Chitinimonas arctica: one gene and its partner. The protein of the gene in region 1 interacts with the protein of each later gene in a pairwise test. Links are inferred from orthologs where the notes say so. Each region holds a gene or a part of one and is shown on either strand. Other genes may lie near its edges. The genes, in order: ftsH and hflC.

Evidence for each region.
Region 2: the proteins of ftsH (region 1) and hflC interact in binary tests that used the Escherichia coli proteins (3 or more experiments, as listed by UniProt). The link is inferred for Chitinimonas arctica from one-to-one orthologs.

What each region holds. Positions count from the first base shown.
Region 1 is NZ_CP041730.1:3,417,981-3,434,843, forward strand. What follows is about bases 6,525-9,516. They hold ftsH (ATP-dependent zinc metalloprotease FtsH), read left to right. Parts: upstream 6,525-7,061; coding sequence 7,062-8,972; downstream 8,973-9,516. Other genes in these bases: rlmE (23S rRNA (uridine(2552)-2'-O)-methyltransferase RlmE), read left to right, coding at 6,525-6,965; folP (dihydropteroate synthase), read left to right, coding at 9,255-9,516. Outside these bases: carA (glutamine-hydrolyzing carbamoyl-phosphate synthase small subunit), read left to right, coding at 1-107; carB (carbamoyl-phosphate synthase large subunit), read left to right, coding at 117-3,329; transcription elongation factor GreA, read left to right, coding at 3,449-3,925; FNU76_RS15460 (DUF4149 domain-containing protein), read left to right, coding at 3,948-4,394; FNU76_RS15465 (TonB family protein), read left to right, coding at 4,693-5,706; ribosome assembly RNA-binding protein YhbY, read right to left, coding at 5,747-6,187; more of rlmE, read left to right, coding at 6,345-6,524; more of folP, read left to right, coding at 9,517-10,085; glmM (phosphoglucosamine mutase), read left to right, coding at 10,128-11,483; FNU76_RS15495 (hypothetical protein), read right to left, coding at 11,549-12,799; phosphate ABC transporter ATP-binding protein PstB, read right to left, coding at 13,094-13,855; phosphate ABC transporter permease PstA, read right to left, coding at 14,079-14,924; phosphate ABC transporter permease subunit PstC, read right to left, coding at 14,939-15,931; phosphate ABC transporter substrate-binding protein PstS, read right to left, coding at 16,026-16,863. UniProt on the Escherichia coli protein: Acts as a processive, ATP-dependent zinc metallopeptidase for both cytoplasmic and membrane proteins. Plays a role in the quality control of integral membrane proteins.
Region 2 is NZ_CP041730.1:4,090,499-4,096,258, forward strand. The notes cover bases 2,701-5,666. They hold hflC (protease modulator HflC), read left to right. Parts: upstream 2,701-3,731; coding sequence 3,732-4,601; downstream 4,602-5,666. Other genes in these bases: hflK (FtsH protease activity modulator HflK), read left to right, coding at 2,701-3,730; FNU76_RS18655 (ATP phosphoribosyltransferase regulatory subunit), read left to right, coding at 4,798-5,666. Outside these bases: ribosome biogenesis GTPase Der, read left to right, coding at 1-938; RNA chaperone Hfq, read left to right, coding at 1,075-1,332; GTPase HflX, read left to right, coding at 1,444-2,550; more of hflK, read left to right, coding at 2,558-2,700; more of FNU76_RS18655, read left to right, coding at 5,667-5,760.

The DNA of each region.
Region 1 (16,863 bases):
GTCCGGCCTTCAGCTTCCAGGGTCACCCGGAAGCCAGCCCGGGCCCGCACGATGTCGCCTATTTGTTCGATCGCTTTACCGCCGCCATGGCGCAACACCAGCAATAAGGACACGCCATGCCACGTCGCACAGACCTAAACAGCATTCTCATCATCGGCGCCGGCCCCATCATCATCGGCCAGGCCTGCGAATTCGACTATTCCGGCGCACAGGCCTGCAAGGCCCTGCGCGAGGAAGGCTACAAGGTCATCCTGGTCAACAGCAATCCGGCCACCATCATGACCGACCCGGAAATGGCCGATGTGACCTATATCGAGCCCATCACCTGGGAAGTGGTCGCCAAGATCATCGAGAAGGAGCGTCCTTGCGCCATCCTGCCGACCATGGGTGGACAGACCGCGCTCAATTGCGCGCTGGACCTGTGGCACAACGGCGTGCTGGAGAAGTTCGACGTGGAGCTGATCGGCGCCACGCCGGAAGCCATCGACAAGGCGGAAGACCGGCAGAAGTTCAAGCTGGCCATGGACAAGATCGGCCTGGGGTCGGCCCGCTCCGGTATTGCCCACAGCCTGGAAGATGCCTTGGCGGTCCAGAGCTCGCTGGGCTTCCCCGCCATTATCCGCCCCAGCTTTACCATGGGCGGCACCGGCGGCGGCATTGCCTACAATATCGAGGAATTCGTCGAGATCTGTACCCGCGGACTCGATCTCTCGCCTACCCATGAGCTGTTGATCGAAGAGTCGCTGCTGGGTTGGAAAGAGTACGAGATGGAAGTCGTGCGCGACCGCAACGACAACTGCATCATCGTCTGCTCGATCGAGAATTTCGATCCCATGGGCGTGCATACCGGCGACTCGATCACGGTCGCGCCGGCCCAGACGCTGACCGACAAGGAATACCAGATCATGCGCAATGCCTCGCTGGCAGTGCTGCGTGAAATCGGTGTCGATACCGGTGGTTCGAATGTGCAGTTCTCGGTCAATCCGGTGGATGGCCGGCTGATCGTCATCGAGATGAACCCACGGGTCTCGCGTTCCTCCGCGCTGGCCTCCAAGGCGACCGGCTTCCCGATTGCCAAGGTCGCGGCCAAGTTGGCGGTGGGCTATACCCTGGACGAGCTGAAGAACGATATCACCGGTGGCTTGACCCCCGCATCGTTCGAGCCCTCCATCGATTACGTGGTTACAAAGATTCCGCGTTTCGCCTTCGAGAAGTTCCCCCAGGCAAACAGCCGCCTGACCACCCAGATGAAGTCGGTCGGCGAAGTGATGGCCATCGGCCGTACCTTGCAGGAATCCATGCAGAAGGCCCTGCGCGGCCTGGAAACCGGCCTGGCGGGCTTCGACGAGCGTACTACCGATATGGACGTGCTGGCCGCCGAGTTGGGCGCGCCGGGACCGGAGCGCATCCTCTACGTCGCCGATGCCTTCCGCGTCGGCATGAGCCTGGATGAAGTTTTCAGCCACACCAAGATCGACCCATGGTTCCTGGCGCAGATCGAAGACATCGTACTCGACGAAAAGGCCTTGGCCGGCCGCGCGCTCGATAGCCTGGATGCGGATGAGATGCGCCGCCTCAAGCGCAAGGGTTTCTCCGACCGTCGCCTGGGTACCCTGGTCGGCGCAGAAGCGGCCGCCGTCAGGGCGCGTCGCCATGGCTTCGGCATCCGCCCTGTGTACAAGCGGGTGGATACCTGTGCGGCCGAATTCGCTACCAATACCGCCTATATGTACTCGACCTATGAGGAAGAGTGCGAAGCGGCGCCTAGCCAGCGCAAGAAGATCATGATCCTGGGCGGCGGTCCGAACCGGATCGGCCAAGGCATCGAGTTCGACTATTGCTGTGTACACGCGGCGCTGGCCCTGCGCGAGGATGGCTACGAGACCATCATGGTCAACTGCAATCCGGAAACCGTTTCCACCGATTACGATATTTCCGACCGCCTGTACTTCGAACCGCTGACCCTGGAAGACGTGCTCGAAATCGTGCATGTCGAGAAGCCGGACGGCGTCATCGTGCAATACGGCGGCCAGACTCCGCTGAAGTTGGCGCGCGCCCTGGAAGCCAATGGCGTGCCCATCATCGGCACCAGCCCCGATATGATCGATGCTGCGGAAGATCGCGAGCGCTTCCAGAAGCTGCTGCAGGAGTTGGGTCTGCGCCAGCCGCCGAATGCCACGGCACGCAATGAAAAGGATGCCCTGGTGCTGGCCGCCGAGATCGGCTACCCGCTGGTGGTGCGCCCTTCCTACGTGCTGGGCGGCCGTGCCATGCAGATCGTCCATTCGGAAGAAGACCTGAGCCGTTATATGCGCGAGGCGGTCAAGGTTTCGAACGACAGCCCGGTGTTGCTCGACCGTTTCCTCAACGACGCCATCGAAGTCGATGTGGATGCCTTGTGCGACGGTACGAATGTGGTGCTTGGCGGCATCATGGAGCACATCGAACAGGCCGGCGTGCATTCGGGCGACTCCGCCTGTTCGCTGCCGCCGTATTCGCTCAGCGATGCCATGCAGGACGAATTGCGCCGCCAGACCGTGGCGATGGCGCGGGCCCTGAAGGTGATCGGCTTGATGAACGTGCAGTTCGCCATCCAGGGCGAGACGGTGTTTGTCCTGGAAGTCAATCCGCGCGCCTCGCGTACGGTACCTTACGTCTCCAAGGCCACCAGCCGTCCCCTGGCCAAGGTCGCCGCCCGTTGCATGGCCGGTCAATCCTTGCCGTCGCAAGGCGTGACCAGCGAGATCATTCCGAGTTACTACTCGGTCAAGGAAGCCGTCTTCCCCTTTATCAAGTTCCCGGGCGTGGACAGCATTCTCGGTCCGGAGATGAAATCGACTGGTGAAGTGATGGGCGTCGGTGATACCTTCGCGGAGGCCTATGTAAAAAGCCAGCTGGGTGCCGGTGAGAAGCTGCCGACCACGGGCAAGGTATTTCTGTCCGTGCGCGATGGCGACAAGTCGGTGCTGCCCGAGCTGGGCCGCATGCTGGTCGATGCGGGCCTGGAGCTGGTCGCTACCCGCGGCACGGCAGCCAGGCTGCAGGAAGCCGGCGTGCCGGTGGTCGCGGTGAACAAGGTCAAGGAAGGCCGCCCGCATATCGTGGACATGATCAAGAACGGCGAAATCGCGCTGATCATCAATACGGTTGACGAGCGCCGCGCCTCGATTCAGGATTCCTACTCGATCCGCTTCGAAGCGTTGAAGGGCCGGGTCCCCATCTACACCACGGTGGCCGGTGGCCGCGCCGCCGCATATGGCATCAAGCATATGAAGGAGTGGACGGTCTACTCGGTGCAGGATCTGCACAAGCGCTTGAAAATCGCCTGAGCCCCCTTTTTTCATCGGCCGCGCGCGCTGCGCCGGCATGTGCCCCGACGGCTGGTCCGTCGGGTTTGTTTTTGACGCCGGCGCGGCTCAGGAGCGAGCGACCGGATTGGAGAATTGAAATGAATAAAGTCCCCCTTACCGTGCTTGGCGCCGAATTGTTGCGTTCGGAGCTGCAGCGTCTGAAAAGCGTCGAGCGGCCCAGCGTTATCGCTGCCATCGCCGAAGCGCGCTCGCATGGCGATCTGTCGGAAAACGCCGAATACGATGCCGCCAAGGAGCGCCAGGGCTTTGTCGAAGGACGGATCGCCGATCTGGAAGGCAAGCTGTCGCATGCCATCGTGATCGATCCGGCCGAGATCAGCGCCGAAGGCCGCATCGTTTTCGGCACCACGGTGGACCTGGAAGACTGCGAGTCCGGCGACAACGTCACCTACCAGATCGTGGGTGACGACGAGGCCGATATCAAGCAGGGCAAGATCTCCATCTCCAGCCCCATCGCCCGTGCCCTGATCGGCAAGTCGGAAGGCGATGTAGCCGAAGTGCAGGCGCCCGGTGGTATCCGCGAATACGAAGTCCTGGGTGTGAAGTACATCTGAAAACGCCACGAAAGCGTCCGTGATGCAAACCTTTCCAAATGCGCTGCGCTCCATACTGACGATCTTCTGGATCGGTGGCCTCTGGATTGTCGGCCTTTTGGTCGGGCCTTTGCTGTTCCAGCAGTTGGATAACGGCCTGGCCGTCAAGATGGTGACGGTGATGTTCCGCGCCATGGCCTGGGTGGGCATCGTGGCCGGCATCTACATCACCGTGCATATGCTCTGGACCGAAGGCTTGCGCGGCTTCCAGACCATGGAGTTCTGGCTGGTGCTGGGCATGCTGGCGCTGACCCTGGTCAATCACTTCGCGGTCTTCCCCATCCTCTCCGAGGTCAAGCCGCAGATGCATACGGTGGCGGAGGGGGTGTTCGGCGGCGGCTTTCAGAGCTGGCAGACGATTTCCAGCCTGATCTATCTGGTGCAAAGCCTGTTCGGTTTGATCTATGTCATTCGCGGGCCGGTCAAGTAGCAGGAAATCGGTATCCCGGCAACTTTCCCGGGCGGCGGGTGGGTTGCAGCGCGAGCCTACTTTGCTGCTGAAGCAGCAAGCAGTATTGTCGCCGCGCCGCATGTCATTGACATTAAAGCATATATTTCTTCCTCTGCCGTCACGCAGGCAACATTGTCCTTTTGCTACATCGTTGTGGCATTGAGACGACGCATGTGTAGTGAATATTTATTTATTTGTGACTTGTACTTCAGGCAACGCTAATCTACGACCCTGTGTCCGTGAACCCGGAGCGGCGCAATCAGGGAGTAGTAAATCGATGTCCAGTCCAAATCTGCTGGCGGTGTATGTCCGCACCTCGGCCGGTGAAGGCGAGCTTGCCTCGCCAACCAATGGCCTTAGTATCAATCAACGCAAATTGCTGCAGTGGTGTGATGGTCAATTGACCGTGATGGAGATGGCCGAACGTCTGGCTACGGGCCATTCGGTCGATGCCGAGCATGTCGCGCGCGATATGGAAAAGCTGGAAAAACTCAGCTTGCTCAAGCCCTTGGGTGCAGGCATCAATGTCGCCACGCCACTCAATGCCACCTTCCAGCCGAAGAAACGCCTCCCCTGGTGGCTGGTCGGAACCGGCGCGGTCGTAGTGGTGGGCGGCTTGGTGGCGTTTTCCCAGCAAGCCGAACCCGTTCAAGCAACGAGCCAGGTGGGCGCGCCCGGCGCGCAAGCCAGATTGGCGCCGGAAGAAACCGAGCAACAGATATTCGGGGTCATGCCCAATCCCGCCCGTTGGTTCTCGCCTGGCCAAAAGCCCGAGCCCAAGCCTGTCGAGGAGAAAGTGGCCGAGACCAAGCCCGTGCCGGTGGCGCCCAAGGCGGCCGATCCCAAGCTGGCCCAGGCAGCTGCCGCGGTGGCCAAGCCCGTGCCCGCGCCGGTCCCTGTGCCGGCGCCCGCCGCCATCACGCCGACGACCGCTCCCGCCCCCTTGGCGGTTGAGCCGGTACCCAAGCCCGAGCCGGTCGTTCCGGTTCAGGTCGCCAGCGCCCAGCCCATCCTGGCCCGGCCCGAGCCGCCACCCCCCAATCGCAAGCCTATCCATCGCGAGCAACCGGAGTTTCCGCGCGAGGCAACCCGCGATGGGATCGAAACCGGCAGGGTCAGAGCGCGCATGACGGTGAACGAGGCGGGGCAGGTCGTGAAGGTGGATATCCTGGAGTCCAAGCCACGCAAGGTGTTCGATCGCGCCGTGCTGGCCGCGCTGACAAAATGGCGCTTCCAGCAGGCCGCCGCCGGATTTACGGTGGATACCGAAGTGGATTTCAGGGACAATTGAGCCCGATGACGAGTTAAAAAGACCGGCGCGAGCCGGTCTTTTACTTGCCGGACTTGTACTTGCTTGCTGGTTTGCCCTTGCTGTTGGCGGGTTTGCCCGCGCGGCCGGTGGCGACGGTGGGCTTGGCGGCTGCTTTCCTGGCCGTGGCTTCCAATGCCTTGGGCGTAGGCTTCTTCTGGCCGGGCCGAGGCAGCTGGATCTTGGGCTTGCCGTCCTGGGTCGGGCGATATAGGACCAGCAGCTTGCCAATCTGCTGTACCGGCGAGCAGTTCAGGGCGGTGCAGATATCGGCCAACCAGCCGCTGCGCTGCTCGCGGTCGTCGCCCAACACACGGACCTTGATCAATTCATGGGCGTCGAGGTTGAGGGCGATTTCGCGCATGACCGCATCGGTCAGGCCGTTATTGCCTATCATCACGACAGGGCTCAGCTGGTGGGCTTGGGTGCGCAGGTAAAGGCGCTCGTCTCTAGTCAGTTCCATCTTGTAACTCCGCGAAAAAGCGACGAATTCTAGCTGAATCACCAACAAGGCGTAGCAACTCTTTCAATATGAAAATACACCCAGTTAGGCCCGCTGACGAGGATAGGAAATACCCGCTCGCGGCGACACGGGCGGGGACGTCCGCCCAAGGGGGCGTATGAAAAGAAGCAAATCCAGTAACGCGTGGCTACGGGAGCACGTGAACGACCATTATGTGCAGCAGGCGCAGAAGGACAACTACCGCGCGAGAGCGGCCTACAAGCTGCTGGAGATCGATGAAAAGGACAAGCTGTTCAAACAGGGTGCCTGGGTAGCCGACCTCGGCGCGGCGCCCGGCAGCTGGTCGCAGGTAGCCAAGCAGAAGGTAGGCGAAGCCGGACGGGTATTCGCCCTCGATATGCTGCCGATGGATCCGATTCGCGGTGTCGAGTTCATCCAGGGCGATTTCCGTGAGGACGCGGTCCTGGCACAATTTACCAAGTTGCTGGATGGCCGCCTGGTGGATCTTGCGATTTGCGATATCGCCCCCAATATCACTGGCATGGCGGTGACGGACCAGGCGCGCAGTTTCTATCTATGTGAGCTGGCACTGGATTTTTGCCGCGATTATTTGAAACCCGGCGGCAATTTTCTGGTCAAGACCTTCCAGGGTTCCGGCTATACCGAGTATATGCAGCAGATGCGCGATACCTTCCAGACGGTGTTGTCGCGCAAACCGGCCGCCTCGCGCGACCGTTCGACGGAGATCTATCTGCTGGGCAAGGGAAAAAAGCCCTAACGGGCCGTCCCGACAGCCGATAGAATCCTGGGTTCCTATTTTATGGCCGCCGCCGGCGCGGCCGTTCTTCACTTCGCCGGCTAAGAGGAGCGTCCCGTGAACAATCTGGGCAAAAATATCGCCATCTGGGTCATCATCACTTTGGTGCTGATGATCGTGTACAACCAGTTCACCAAGCGTCAGGAACAACAGGTACAGGTGCCGTACTCGCAGTTCATGGTCGAAGTGCAGGAGAACCGGATCGCCACTGTCGAGATCGACGGCAATCCGCTGCGCGGCCAGTGGATACGAGGCAAGCGTACCGACGGGACCAATTTCTCCAGCTTCGCGCCTTTCGATTTCCGCCTGGTCGATACCCTGATCAAGCACAACGTCAAATTCAGCGGCAAGCCGGAGGATGAGCCCAGCCTGCTGATGAGCATCTTCGTCAACTGGTTCCCCATGTTGCTGTTGATCGGCGTGTGGATCTTCTTCATGCGGCAGATGCAGGGCGGCGGCAAGGGCGGCGCCTTCAGTTTCGGCAAGAGCCGCGCCCGCATGCTGGACGAGAACAACAATACCGTGACCTTCGCCGACGTGGCCGGTTGCGACGAATCCAAGGAAGAAGTCAGCGAAATCGTCGACTTCCTGCGCGATCCTTCCAAGTTCCAGAAACTGGGCGGCCGCATTCCCCGTGGCGTACTGATGGTGGGTTCGCCCGGTACCGGTAAGACCCTGCTGGCCCGTGCCATCGCAGGCGAAGCCAAGGTACCGTTCTTCTCGATCTCCGGTTCGGACTTCGTCGAGATGTTTGTCGGTGTCGGTGCCGCCCGTGTGCGCGATATGTTCGAGAACGCCAAGAAGAACGCGCCCTGCATCATCTTCATCGACGAAATCGATGCGGTGGGTCGTCAGCGCGGTGCCGGACTTGGCGGCGGTAACGACGAACGCGAACAGACCCTCAACCAGATGCTGGTCGAGATGGATGGCTTTGAAGGCAGCTCGGGTGTGATCGTGATTGCCGCGACCAACCGTCCCGATGTGCTCGATCCCGCCCTGTTGCGTCCGGGCCGGTTCGACCGCCAGGTGGTCGTGCCCCTGCCGGATATCCGTGGCCGCGAGCAGATCCTGCACGTACATATGCGCAAGGTGCCGATTTCCACCGACGTCGATGCCGGCGTATTGGCCCGTGGCACGCCCGGCATGTCCGGCGCCGACCTGGCCAACCTGGTCAACGAAGCCGCGCTGTTCGCCGCGCGTTCCAATAAGCGCCTGGTCGATATGCACGATTTCGAACAAGCCAAGGACAAGATCTTCATGGGTCCGGAACGCCGTTCCATGGTCCTGACCGAGGACGAGCGCCGCGCCACCGCCTACCATGAATCCGGCCACGCCGTGGTTGCCCGCCTGCTGCCGGGTACCGACCCGGTGCACAAGGTCACCATCATGCCGCGCGGCCGTGCCCTGGGCCTCACCTGGCAGCTGCCGGAGCGTGATGCCGTCTCGCTGTACAAGGACCAGATGCTGAGCCGCCTGGCCATCCTGTTCGGTGGGCGCATTGCCGAGGACCTGTTTGTCGGCCGCATCTCCACCGGGGCGTCCAACGACTTCGAACGGGCCACCAAGATCGCTCGCGATATGGTCACCCGCTACGGCATGTCCGCGACCCTGGGACCGATGGTGTATGGCGAGAACGAGGGCGAGGTTTTCCTCGGCCGTTCCGTTACCACCCATACCAATTTGTCGGAAGCGACCATGCAGCAGGTCGACCAGGAAATCCGCCGCATCATCGACGAGCAGTACGCGCTGGCCCAGCGTCTGCTGGAAGAGAATCGCGACAAGGTCGAGGCAATGACCGCTGCCCTGGTCGAATGGGAAACCATCGATTCGGACCAGGTCGAGGACATCATGCAAGGCCGGCCGCCGCGCCCGCCCAAGCCGATGGCAAGCACCAAGGTTCCGGCAGGCGATCTTCCGCCCAGCGGTCCTGCACCCGAGCCGACCGTGACACCGGCCCAGGAACTGTAATCCTCTCTTAAAAACTTCTGCAACGACAGCGCCTCCCCGCTGTCGTTTTCATGGGCGCACTGAAATATTGTGCACACTCAAACTGCGGTTCACCACCCGGCAAAGCCGGGCGTTAACGGTCCGTGGCAAATGAACCCTCCCTTGCTTGGTTTAATCCAACTCCCCCCGCCCTCGCACCCGCAAGGAGTAGGCCGTGGTTGTAAGGCGCCTTCGGCACCTACAACCACGCACCCGCCGCGAGGGAGCCTCGCTTACGCTCGTTAGCGCGCTAAATCAGTTCTCATGTCTACTCCCCTACAACTGGGCCGCTTTCGGCTCTCCCTTGACCGGCCATTGGTCATGGGCATCCTCAATATCACCCCCGACTCCTTTTCCGATGGTGGCCGCCACCATTCGCTGGCTGCCGCATTGGAAAGTGCTCGGCAGATGGTGGACGACGGCGTCGATATCCTCGATATCGGCGGGGAGTCGACCCGGCCCGGCGCCGCCCAGGTGAGCGTCGAAGAAGAACTGGCGAGGGTCTTGCCGGTGCTGACCGAACTGGCCGCCTGGCAAATCCCCCTGTCGATCGATACTCGCAAGCCGGCGGTGATGCGGGCGGCCTTGGCGGCCGGCGTGGACATGGTCAACGATATCGCCGCACTGGAGGCGCCAGGTGCCCTGCAAGCCCTGGCCGACAGCGCGGCAGGGGTTTGCCTGATGCATATGCGGGGAGAGCCGCAAACCATGCAGTCCGCGCCTGCCTATCGCGATGTCGTGGCGGAAGTCGGCGCGTATCTGGTCGCGCGACGGTCCGCCGCCATGGCGGCGGGCATTGCAGGCGAGCGCATCGTACTGGACCCCGGCTTCGGTTTTGGCAAGGACCAGGACCACAATGTGGCATTGTTTCGAGCCTTGCCGCGACTGGCGGCATTGGACAGCCCGCTCCTGGTGGGCGTGTCGCGCAAATCGATGCTGGGCCGGATACTATCGGACCGCCCGGCGCCGCAGCGCGATGCAGGCAGTGTCGCCGCCGCGATGTTGGCGGTACAGGCCGGTAGCGCTATCGTAAGAGTGCATGCGGTGCGCGATACGGTCGATGCGCTCAAGGTATGGCAGGCCTTGCGCGGCTGAGGTCGGGCAAAGTAGGTAAACACATAAAATCGAGGAGCGAGCATGACTAGAAAATACTTTGGCACCGATGGCGTGCGTGGACGGGTAGGCGATTATCCGATCACGCCCGAATTCACCATGCGACTGGGCTATGCGGCCGGCAAGGTGCTGTCGTCGCGCCGCGGCGATGGCACCCACGCCGCCGTGCTGATCGGCAAGGACACGCGTATATCGGGGTATATGTTGGAATCCGCCTTGCAGGCCGGTTTGTCGGCGGCCGGGGTGGATGTACACCTGACCGGTCCCTTGACCACGCCGGGCGTGGCCTATCTGACGCGGGCCTTGCGTCTTTCCGCCGGCGTGGTGATTTCCGCTTCGCATAATCCGTTTGAAGACAATGGGATCAAATTCTTTGGCGAAGGTGGCGTGAAGCTCGATGACGCAGTCGAGCTGGAAATCGAAGCCGAGCTTGATAAGCCGCTTAGCTGCGTGGAAGCGGATCGATTGGGCAAGGCATGGCGGGTAAACGACGCTGCCGGCCGTTATATCGAATTCTGTAAAAGCACATTCCCCAACGAGCACAATCTGCGCGGCATCAAGATCGTGGTGGATTGCGCGCATGGGGCCGGCTACCAGATCGCTCCGCATGTCTTTCATGAATTGGGCGCCGACGTCATTGCCATGGGTAATACGCCGAACGGCCTCAATATCAACGACGGCGTGGGCGCCACCGCGCCGGAGGCCATGCGTGAACGGGTCGTGGCGGAAGGGGCCGATTTCGGCATCGCCCTGGACGGCGACGGCGACCGGCTGGTGATGGCGGATAGCAAGGGCCGCTTGTACGACGGCGACCAGTTGCTCTACGTCATCGCCTGCTTCCGCAAGCAGCAAGGCACCCTGCAGGGCGGGGCGGTGGGGACCCTGATGTCCAACCTGGGCCTGGAACACGCCTTGGCCAGGCTGGAAATACCGTTCGCCCGCGCCAAGGTGGGAGATCGCTATGTGCTGGAGATGATGAAGGAAAAAGGCTGGCAGCTGGGTGGCGAAAACTCGGGCCACCTGCTTTGCCTGGACAAGCACAGTACCGGTGACAGTCTGGTATCGGCCTTGCAGGTACTGGCGGCTATCCGGCTTTCGGGTAGAAGCCTGCAAGATTTCTGCGCGGACCTGCTGATCTATCCGCAAATTCTGCGTAGCGTGAAGATCCAGAAGGGCTTCGATTTCCGCGAAAGCCTGACCATCCAGGCCGCTTTGGTGGAAGCCGAATGCGAGCTTGCCGGACGTGGCCGCGTGCTACTGCGCCCCTCCGGTACCGAGCCGGTCTTGCGGGTGATGGTGGAAGCCAACGATACGGCTTTGACCGAACGCTGGGCGGAACGGTTGTCGGAGGTGGTGACGGAGGCTGCTGTCAGCGTTTAGGGAAGGCGCCTCGGCGGGTCGTGCGACCCGCCTGGGCTACCCGCCACCGCCCGGAGATCAACCCGTCATTGCAACAAGCAGGATAGCTCGAGAGGGTCGGGTGCCGTGACGGATAGAAATTCTTCCGCATCCGTCATCGAGCCGGCGATCAAACCGTGCCGTACCGCCTCCCGGTATTTCGCCGCCGGCAATTCGGACAGCAGGCTCAATAGCCGTTTGCGACGGCTTGGGAATACATCGTCCGGTGCGGGCTGGGGAGCGGCATCGGCGGGCAGATGCGGCTTTACCGCGCAAACAAAGGCGTTGACCACGGTTCCGTCGTCGAGGGCAGCGGGACTGTAGCCTGGCCGGCCCGCGCGATTGGCGTCGACCAAATTACTTACCCAGCGGCGTATCAGTTGTTCGTTTGAAACGGGAGTGGGGCAGGGTTGCGATTGATCCATTTCTTTCAAATAGTCGAACAATTGACGGTATGCGGTGTTCAACTGCGGGTAGGTAATGCCAACCATTAAAATGGGACGCAATTGAGTGGGTAATTCGCTTGCCGAGATATTTTGACCAGGCAGGTCGCAATCCTTTGCCGCATCGAGCGCATTGCGGAAACCTGCCAACAGCGCGTTCGTAGGGAAGGGGCCGGCTGATATCGTAATATCCGATGCGCAGCTGTGACAGGATTCGGAAACCTTCAACCGCCCTATCAATTCATCGAGTGCCATGGCCGAATATTGAGGCGCGGCGAGGGGGATGCAAAATTGAGGTCCGTATTCGGAAAGTGCTGCCTGACAAACCTCTTCAGCCAATACGCTGATGCGCCTGCTCAAGCGCTCCAGACGCTGGGAAGTCGATAAATTGTTAATCGCGATCCGCATCCTGTTTATTTGCCCGGAACCCTGATTGACCAGCGCGCTTTCTTGCTCGTTAATCGAAAGGATACGGACCCTGAAATTGACCAGTGCTATCTTTAAAATATTTAACAGGCCTTCCATGCTGCGACTGTTGAAGTCAGCCAGCTCCTCTCGCAACTCGTAGGGGGGAGGTACGTTTGTCGCGATATCTTCGTAGCTGGGAGGACGGTCTGCTCCCCATAACGCACGATTCCGACACAAGCTTTCGTACCAGCTCAAGGCAGGGGCGGTTTGTATGCTTGCACCTGCTTGTAGATAGACTGTTGCGTTCGTCGGTGGTGCGGCGATTACGACTTCGTAGGCAGGCGGAGTAATAGTTGGACCATCTCCGGGCTGGTAATTCTGGTCCAATACCGGGATGGGAATACCATATTGATGGTGTATCGGTAAGCTGATATTGACTGGGCGCATGAATTTACCTAAAAAATTCACGGCTGGTCAGTAAGGAGGCAGCCTGCCTCCTGCGAGTGAAAGTGTCATGCATGGCAGATCCCCACAATTGAGCGCGCCGACTTTGGCACATTACCAATCATTTAAGGACGGCAGCAGGGGAGTGCTGTTGCATTCGGCACGTTGAGTATCGGAATTTGGATATTGCCCTACGGAGCGCGGCAATAGGGGGATGTTCAGACCCACGCGGGAACCGTTAAAGGTTGCGCCGCGTAGGTTGCATCGATCTGCCAAAACCGCCGTTCGGCGTGATTTTCAACCAAACTTGCCGGTAATGTAATCCTCGGTCTCCTTGCGGGCCGGCTTGGTGAAAATCTGGTCGGTAGGGCCGACTTCGACCAATTCCCCCAGGTACATATAGGCGGTCACATCGGATACCCGGGCGGCCTGCTGCATATTGTGGGTCACCATCGCGATGGTGTATTCCCGCTTGAGTTCGTGCACCAATTCCTCGATATGCGCGGTCGAGATCGGGTCCAGCGCCGAAGTAGGTTCGTCCAGCAGGACCACGTCCGGCTTGACCGCGACGGCACGGGCAATACATAGCCGTTGCTGCTGTCCGCCCGACAGGCCCAGGCCCGACTGGCGCAGCTTGTCCTTGACCTCGTTCCACAGGGCGGCCTTTTGCAGCGCCCATTCCACCCGGTCATCCATTTCCGAGCGGGAGAGATTCTCATACAGCTTCACGCCGAAGGCGACATTGTCGTAGATCGCCATCGGGAAGGGCGTGGGCTTTTGGAAAACCATGCCGATCTTGGCGCGCAGTACGTTCAGGTCCACGCCCCGTTCCAGGATATTGCGGCCATTGAAATTGATCTCGCCTTCGGCCCGCAGTTTGGGATACAGGTCATACATACGGTTGAAAGTGCGCAGCAGGGTCGATTTACCGCAGCCCGACGGGCCGATAAAGGCGGTCACCTTATGCTCGGGAATATCCAGGTCGATATTCTTCAGCGCATGGAAGTTGCCGTAAAAGAAGTTCAGGCCGCGAACGGTCAGTTTGGATTGGGTGGTCATGGGGTCACTTTCTTGCGCGATCTGGTGCGTAAACACTTTGGTGTCCTGGGAGTCTCTGAACATGTCATCTAACGAGCGTAAGCGAGGCTCCCTCGCGGCGGCGAGGGCGGGGGGAGTGGGATAAAACAGCGAGGGAATCGTTGATATCTCACGGCCCGTAAACACCCGGGTTTCCCGGGTGCTGATCCAAGCACTCAGTTTTCACACATTTTCAGAGCCTCCCCTACGAGAGTTCTTTTTTGATCAGGCTGCGGGCGATGATATTCAAGGTCAGCACGGCCAGGGTCACGATCAGGGCGCCGGCCCAGGCCAGCGAAATCCAGTTTTCGTAGGGGCTCATGGCGAACTTGAAGATCGTCACCGGCAGATTGGCCATGGGTTGGTTCATATTGGCGCTGAAGAATTGATTATTGAGCGCGGTGAACAGCAAGGGCGCCGTCTCGCCGGAGATGCGCGAAATCGCCAGCAGGATGCCGGTCATCACGCCCGCCTTGGAGGCGCGCAGGGTGACCGAGGTGATCACCTTCCATTGCGGTGCGCCCAAGGCGTAGGCAGCCTCGCGCATGGCGTGCGGAACCAGCCGCAGCATGTTTTCGGTGGTGCGCAGGACCACCGGTATCACGATCAGTGCCAGGGTGAAGCTGCCGGCCCAGCCGGAGAAATGCCCCACGTGCTGCACATACAGGATCCAGACGAACAGGCCGATCACGATGGACGGTGCCGACAGCAGGATGTCGTTAACGAAGCGCACGGTGGGCGCCAGCCAGCCGCGATGGCCGTACTCGGCCAGGTAGATGCCGGCCAGGATGCCGATGGGGGTGCCGATCAGGGTGCCGACCAGTCCCATCAGCAGGCTGCCGAAAATTGCATTGCTCAGGCCGCCGCCCACGCTGTCCGGGCCCGGTGTCGGCGTGGTGAATACCTGCAGGCTCAGGGCATGCAGGCCATTGCTGAACAGGGTGTAGAAGATCCAGCCCAGCCAGAACAAGCCGAATGCCATGGCCAGGGTGGACATGGTCAGGTTGAAGCCGTTGATCAGGCGCCGGCGCAGATAGAGAGAGTTATTCACTTGGCGATTCCGTATCAGGACTGGCTGCCCTCGCCCTTTTGCAGGCGAAGCAGCATAAGCTTGGACAGGGCCAGCACGACAAAGGTGATCAGGAACAGGATCAGGCCCAGTTCGATCAACGTGCTGTAGTGCAGGACTTCGCTGGCTTCGGCGAATTCATTGGCCAGGATGGAGGCGATGGAGTTGCCGGCGTGGAACAGCGATTGGATGCTGTCGTAGGAGTTGCCGATCACGAAGGTCACCGCCATCGTTTCGCCCAGCGCCCGTCCCAGCCCCAGCATGATGCCGCCCACCACGCCGGTACGGGTGTAAGGCAGTACCACGTTCCAGATCACTTCCCAGGTGGTCGCGCCCAGGCCGTAGGCCGACTCCTTCAGCATGGTCGGCACGACTTCGAAGACGTCCCGCATTACCGAGGCGATATAGGGAATGATCATGATGGCCAGGATCAGGCCGGCGGTGAACATACCGATGCCGAAGGCGGGACCGTCGAACAGGCTGCCAAGCAAAGGGATATTGGCGGTTGTTTCGGTCAGCCAGGGCTGGATGGGCGGAATGGTGATGCCCAGTAGCGGCAAGGTGGTGCCTTCCATCAGGATGGGCGCCACCACGAACAGGCCCCAGATGCCATAGATAATGGAAGGGATGCCGGCCAGCAGCTCGATCGCCACGCCCAGGGGTCGGCGCAGCACGATGGGCGAAAGCTCGGTCAGGAACAGGGCGATACCGAAGCTGACCGGCACGGCGATCAGCAAGGCGATGGCGGAGGTGATCAAGGTACCCTGGATAGGACGCCAGGCGCCGAATTGCTGCCTGACAGGGTCCCAGTCGGAGGAGACGACGAAGCCGGCGCCAAATGCGCGAATCGAGTCCCAGCTACCGTGGACCAGGGATACGGCGATGGCTGCCAATATCAGCAGCACCAATACTGCCGCTGCGCGCGTCAGATTGAAGAACAGGATGTCGCGCGACATGGGGAAATGCGGTTGGCTTGGCTGGTCAGACATAAGCTGTCTCATTGCAGGTAAAAAAACAAAGCAGCAGGAACCGATATCTATCAATTCCTGCCGCTGATGGCCTCGCGCCGTGGCGCAGGCTCGCTTACTTCATAACGATGGTGCCGGCACTATCGGTCATTTGTTTCCACGAGGCCTTGATCTGGGCCACGACTTCATCCGGCATCGGGATGTAGTCCAGCTCCAGCGCCATCTTGTCACCCTCGGCGCCATAAGCCCAGTCGAAGAACTTCAGCACTTCCTGCGCGCTGCCGGGCTTGTCCTGCTTCTTGTGCATCAGGATAAAGGTCGCGCCGGCGATAGGCCAGGATGCCTTGCCTGGCTCATTGGTCAGGATCTCATAGAAACCCGGGGCACTCTTCCAGTCGGCGTAGGCGGCAGCGGCCTTGAACGATTCTTCGCTCGGCACCACGAAAACGCCTTCCTTGTTCTGCAGGGCGACATAGGACAGCTTGTTCTTCTTGGCGTAGGCATATTCGACGTAGCCGATTGCGCCCTTCAAACGTTGCACATAAGCGGCGACGCCTTCATTGCCCTTGCCGCCCATACCGGCCGGCCATGCCACGGCCGTGCCTTCGCCTACCTTGCTCTTCCATTCCGGGCTGACCTTGGAGAGATAATTGGTGAAGATGAACGACGTGCCGGAACCGTCCGCACGGCGGACGATATTGATGCCGGAGGCCGGCAGGTTCAAGTCCTTGTTCAGGGCTTTGATGGCGGGGTCGTTCCAGAACTTGATCTTGCCCAGATAGACATCGGCCAGCAATTGCGGGGTCATCTTCAGTTGACCGGCTGCGATGCCGGGCAGGTTGTAGACCGGGACCACGCCACCGATCACGGTGGGGAATTGCTGTAGACCGCTCTTGGCCAGTTCTTCCGCCTTCATCGGCATATCCGATGCGCCGAAATCCACGGTCTTGGCC
Region 2 (5,760 bases), 670 kb from region 1 along the record:
AGCACCCCAAGTTCGCCATCATCGGCCGGCCGAATGTAGGAAAATCCACCCTGGTCAACGCCATCCTGGGCGAGGAGCGGGTGATTGCCTTCGACCAGCCGGGCACCACCCGCGATTCGATCTATATCGATTTCGAACGCGGCGACCAGAAATACACCATTATCGATACCGCCGGCGTGCGTAAGAGCGGCAAGGTCAACGAAGCCATCGAGAAATTCTCGGTGGTGAAAACCATGAAGGCGATCGAAGACGCCAACGTGGTCGTGCTGGTACTCGATGCCCGCCAGGATGTGGCGGAGCAGGATGCCCATATCGCCGGATTCGCATTGGAAGCCGGGCGGGCCATGGTGGTGGCGGTGAACAAGTGGGAAGGCCTGGATCTATATACGCGCGACCAGGTGAAGCGCGATATCGGCCGCAAGCTCAGCTTCCTCGATTTTGCCCGTTTCCACCATATTTCCGCGTTGGAAGGGCAGGGTGTCGGTGATCTGTTCGCCAGCATCAATGCCGCCTACGCCGCCGCCATGGCAAAACTGCCGACGCCGCGCCTGACGCGCGCGCTGCAGCTGGCCACCGAAAAGCAGCAGCCGCCGCGTGTCGGCCTGATGCGGCCAAAGATGAAATATGCCCACCAGGGCGGCATGAATCCGCCGGTGGTGGTGGTGCACGGTACTTCGCTGGACGGCGTGCCGGCCAGTTATTGGCGTTACCTGGAACATTCCTTCCTGAAGATGTTCAAACTGCAGGGAACGCCGCTGCGGGTCCAGTTCAAGAAGGCGGACAACCCATTCGATATGAAGCCGGGCGAATTCAAGCCTGACCGGATTGGCGCCATGCGGGGCGAGAAAAAGCCCGTGAAGGTGGCACGCCATGGTTCCCAAGGGCCCAACCCGCCAAAAGCAGGTAAACCCAAACGACCGACGATCAAGAAGGGCTGAGGGCTACGGCCCGGTCCGTGCCAAGGTTTGTGCTTGTCGGAAAAGCTGCTACAAGTGACTACTGGCACACCAGATCGCAGCTGCAGGATTTAGACGGATTCCGTCACTTTTTCAATTACAGAGTGGAGAACTACAAATGAGCGCAAAAGGGCAAATGCTACAAGACCCGTTTTTGAATATCCTGCGCAAGGAACATGTTCCAGTTTCGATTTATCTGGTCAACGGCATCAAGCTGCAAGGTCAGATCGAATCCTTCGATCAGTACGTCGTGCTGCTGCGTAACACGGTGACGCAAATGGTTTACAAGCATGCCATCTCCACCGTGGTGCCCGCGCGCCCAGTGACGATTCCATACGACAAGGACCAGCCAGCCACACCGGCTGCCGACGCCTGATTTTCCGTAGCGGTATCGAGGGCGGGGCGCTTTGGTGCCCCGTTCGTGTTGGCATACGATTGAAGACTTTCCGGCGCCTGGCGCCAACCTCTCATCTAGAAGAAAGCCTGCGTGTTTGAACGCCACCAAGGCGGCGATAAGGCCGTCCTCGTTTGTCTGGATTTCGGCGGTCCCGATTATCTGGAGAACATAGAAGAATTCAAGCTGTTGGCTGAAAGCAACGGCTATCAGGTCATGGCCATCATCCAGGGCAAGCGCCAGCGGCCCGATCCCAAGCTGTTCGCCGGTTCCGGCAAGGTGGAAGAAGTCGCGGCCAGCGTCGCCGCATTCGAGGCGGACACCGTGTTGTTCAACCATGCCTTGTCCGGCGCGCAGGAGCGCAACCTGGAAAAGGCCTTGGAATGCCGCGTGTCCGACCGGGTCCGGGTGATCCTGGATATTTTCGGGCAGCGCGCCCGTTCCAACGAGGGCAAACTGCAGGTCGAACTGGCTCAGCTGCAATATATGTCCACCCGGCTGGTACGCGGTTGGACCCACCTGGAGCGGCAGCGCGGCGCCACGGGTACGCGCGGCGGTCCCGGCGAAACCCAGCTGGAGATGGACCGGCGCATGCTCAACGAACGGGTGAGCAAGCTCAAGGTCAAGCTGAAAGAGCTACAGCGGCACCGGGATACCCAGCGGCGCGCGCGTGAGCGCAGCAAACAGTTTTCCGTTTCGCTGGTAGGCTATACCAATGCCGGTAAATCGACCTTGTTCAACGCGCTGACGCACGAACGCACCTACGCGGCGGACCAGCTGTTCGCCACGCTGGATACCACCAGTCGCAAGCTATTTCTTGACCCGCAGCACTCTATCGTCTTGTCTGATACGGTCGGTTTTATCCGCGACCTGCCGCATGGCCTGGTCGAGGCGTTTCGCGCCACCCTGGAAGAAACCATCCGCGCCGATCTGCTGCTGCATGTGGTCGATGGCGCCAGCGAGACGCGCGAAGCACAGATCGAAGCAGTCAATATCGTGCTGAAGGAAATCGCCGCCGACGCGATCCCGCAGATCGTGATTTGGAACAAGATCGATCTCAAGGGTGGCGAACCCGCTGTCGAGCGGGACGAGTATGGTAGGATTCGCGCCGTCCGTATTAGCGCGAAAAACGGCCTGGGCCTGGATTTATTACGACAGGTGCTGGTCGAATCAATGCCCGACTATTCAACGACGGAATAAAGCCAATATGTCGCAAGACCCGCAGTGGGGCCGCCGAGGCAAGGACGGTCCGCCCGATCTGGACGAAATCATTCGCCAGTTCACCAATAAGCTCAAACAGTTCTTCGGTGGCAAGCCCGGCCGCCCGGCCGATGCTGGCCCGAACCCCCCGCATGACGGCCGCGCCATGGCTGGCGGCATTGGCGCCGTGCTGGGTGTGGTGGCGGTACTGTGGGCAGCCAGCGGCTTCTATGTTGTCGATGCGCGCGAAGAAGCCGTGGTGCTGCGCTTTGGCCGCTATGTGCAGACGACCGATCCGGGTCTGCATTGGCATATGCCGTGGCCGATCGAGCAGCGCGAGATCGTCAAGATGTCCGAGGTGCGTTCCGTGGAAGTAGGCTTCCAGGGCAGCACCAAGAACCGCCTGCCCGATGAATCGCTGATGCTGACGCAGGACCAGAACATCATCGATATGCAGCTGGAAGTCCAATACGACATCAAGGACGCCAAGGCCTTTGTCTTTAACAATGTTGCCGATGGCGACGCCCGCGACATCGTCAAGCAGGCTGCCGAAACCTCCATCCGCGAAATCGTCGGCCGCAACAAGGTCGATTTTGTGCTGAACGAAGGACGTGGCCAGGTTGCCGCCGATGCGACGCGCTTGATTCAAAACTTGCTCGATAGCTATGGCGCCGGTATTCGCATCAGCCGTATCAATATCAATGACGTACAGCCGCCGGAAGAAGTGCAGGCCGCGTTCGCCGATGCCGTGAAGGCCGGCCAGGACAAGGTCAAGCAGACCAACGACGGTACCGCCTATTCCAACGATGTGGTGCCCAAGGCGCGCGGTAACGCGGCCCGGCTGTTGCAGGAGGCGGAAGGCTACAAGCGTCGGGTGATTGCCGAAGCCGAGGGTAATGCCTCGCGTTTCAGCCAGGTGGTCGCCGAGTACAGCAAGGCGCCGCAAGTGACACGGGATCGCATGTACCTCGACACCATGCAGGAAATCATGAGCAACAGTTCCAAGGTATTGGTCGATCAGAAGGCCGGTAGCGGCAACCTGCTTTACCTGCCCCTGGATAAGCTGATGCAATTGTCCGGCCCTGGCCCCGCCACGGCCGAAATACCCGCCGGCGGCGAAACCCCCGCTGTCCGCCTGAAGTCCGAAGCCGCCAATCGCGGCGATAGGGAGGGGCGTTGATATGAACCGTCTTGTTTCCGCCGTTGTGATCGTCTTGCTGGGCTTGCTGGTGCTCAGCATGAGCGTGTTTACCGTTGACCAGCGTCAATCGGCCATGGTGTTCCAGCTGGGTGAAGTGGTGCGCGTGGTGAAGGAGCCGGGGATCAAGTTCAAGGTGCCTTTGCTGCAATCGGTGCGTTACTTCGATCGCCGCATCCTCACCATGGATGCCGAAAGCCCGGAGCGCTTCAACACCATCGAAAAGAAAAACGTCCTGGTCGATAGCTATGTGAAGTGGCAAGTCATCGACGTCGAGCAGTATTACAAGAGCGTGGGCGGCAACGAACGTACCGCTTCCGCCCGTCTGCGCAAGACCGTCAACGATGTACTGCGGGCCGAATTCGGCAAGCAGACGGTGCAGGATGTGATCTCCGGCAAGCGCGACGAAGTGATGGAGATCGTGGGTCAGGTCGCCGACGCCGATGCGCGCAAGATTGGTGTGCATATTGTCGATGTGCGGCTGAAGCGGGTCGATTTTCCCGACGATATCAGCAACGCCGTGTATGAGCGGATGATCTCGGAACGCAAGACCGTGGCCAGCCAATTGCGCTCGGAAGGTTCGGCCGAAGCGGAAAAGATCCGTGCGGATGCCGATCGCCAGCGTGAAATCATCATCGCCGATGCTTTCAACAAGGCTCAGCAGCTCAAGGGTGAAGGCGACGGTAAAGCGGCCAGTATCTATGGTGCGGCCTATGGCCAGAATCCCGAGTTCTATGCTTTCTATCGCAGCCTGGAAGCTTACAAGAAGACCTTCAAGTCGAAGTCGGACGTGATGGTGCTGGAACCCAGCTCGGCATTTTTCAAGTACATGAAGGACCCACGAGCGAAGTGATCGGCTTGTGAGATAATGCGTTGCCTGCATAGGCCCTCGCGCTCCTTGCCGAGGGCCTCTTGCTGTGACCGACACCTCTTAGTGGCGTAAAGCCTCGCCGAAATCGGCCGACCTGGCATAGCGGATAACCGTTATGCCAGGTCGGCTGCTGAACGGAACATGATTGCTGGCACGCTTCGCGTCCCGGCCTGCACCTATGCGTAACTGGATACTGCCCGAAAATATCGCCGACCTGCTGCCGCCAGAAGCGCGCCGCGTGGAGACCTTGCGTCGTGCGTCGCTCGACCTGATCGCCAGCTTCGGCTACGAACTGGTTCAGCCGCCGTTGATCGAGTATGTCGATTCGCTGCTGACCCGGCAGGATAACGCGCTGGACCTCAAGACCTTCAAGCTGACCGACCAGCTCAGTGGCCGGCAGTTGGGACTGCGCGCCGATATCACGCCGCAAGTAGCGCGCATCGACGCGCACCTGCTCAACCGCCAAGGCGTGGCACGGCTGTGTTACGCCGGCGCGGTGGTACACACCCAGCCCGACGGCGTGATGGCTGCGCGTGAACCCTTGCAGCTGGGCGCGGAAATCTACGGCTATGCCGGCGTGGCCGCCGACGTGGAAATCGTCGAGCTGATGCGCGAATGCCTGAAACTGGCCGATATCGGCCATGTGCACCTGGACATCGGCCATATCGGCTTGTTCCTGGCGCTGGCCGATGCGGCGGGATTGAGCGGCGACACGCGCGAAGCGGTATTCAGCGCTATCCAGCAAAAGGATGTGCCCACGCTCAGCGGCCTGGTTGCCGACCTGCCCACCGAACTACGCACCGGTTTGATCGCGCTGCCTAGCCTGTATGGCGATCAAAGCGTGCTGGAACGCGCGGCCGCCGCCTTGCCCAAGCTGGGTGGTATCGTCACCGCCTTGGCGCAACTGGAACAATTGACCGAAGCATTGGCCGCCCGTGGCATCCAGCCGAATTTCGATCTGGCCGAACTGCGTTCCGGTTATTACCATACCGGCCTGGTATTCGCCGCCTATGCCGAGGGCTGGGCCAATGCCGTGGCCAGGGGCGGGCGCTATGACCACGTGGGCGAGCAATTTGGACGTTCGCGCCACGCCACCGGCTTCAGCCTGGACCTGAAAGAACTGGCCTGGCGCTTGCCGGCC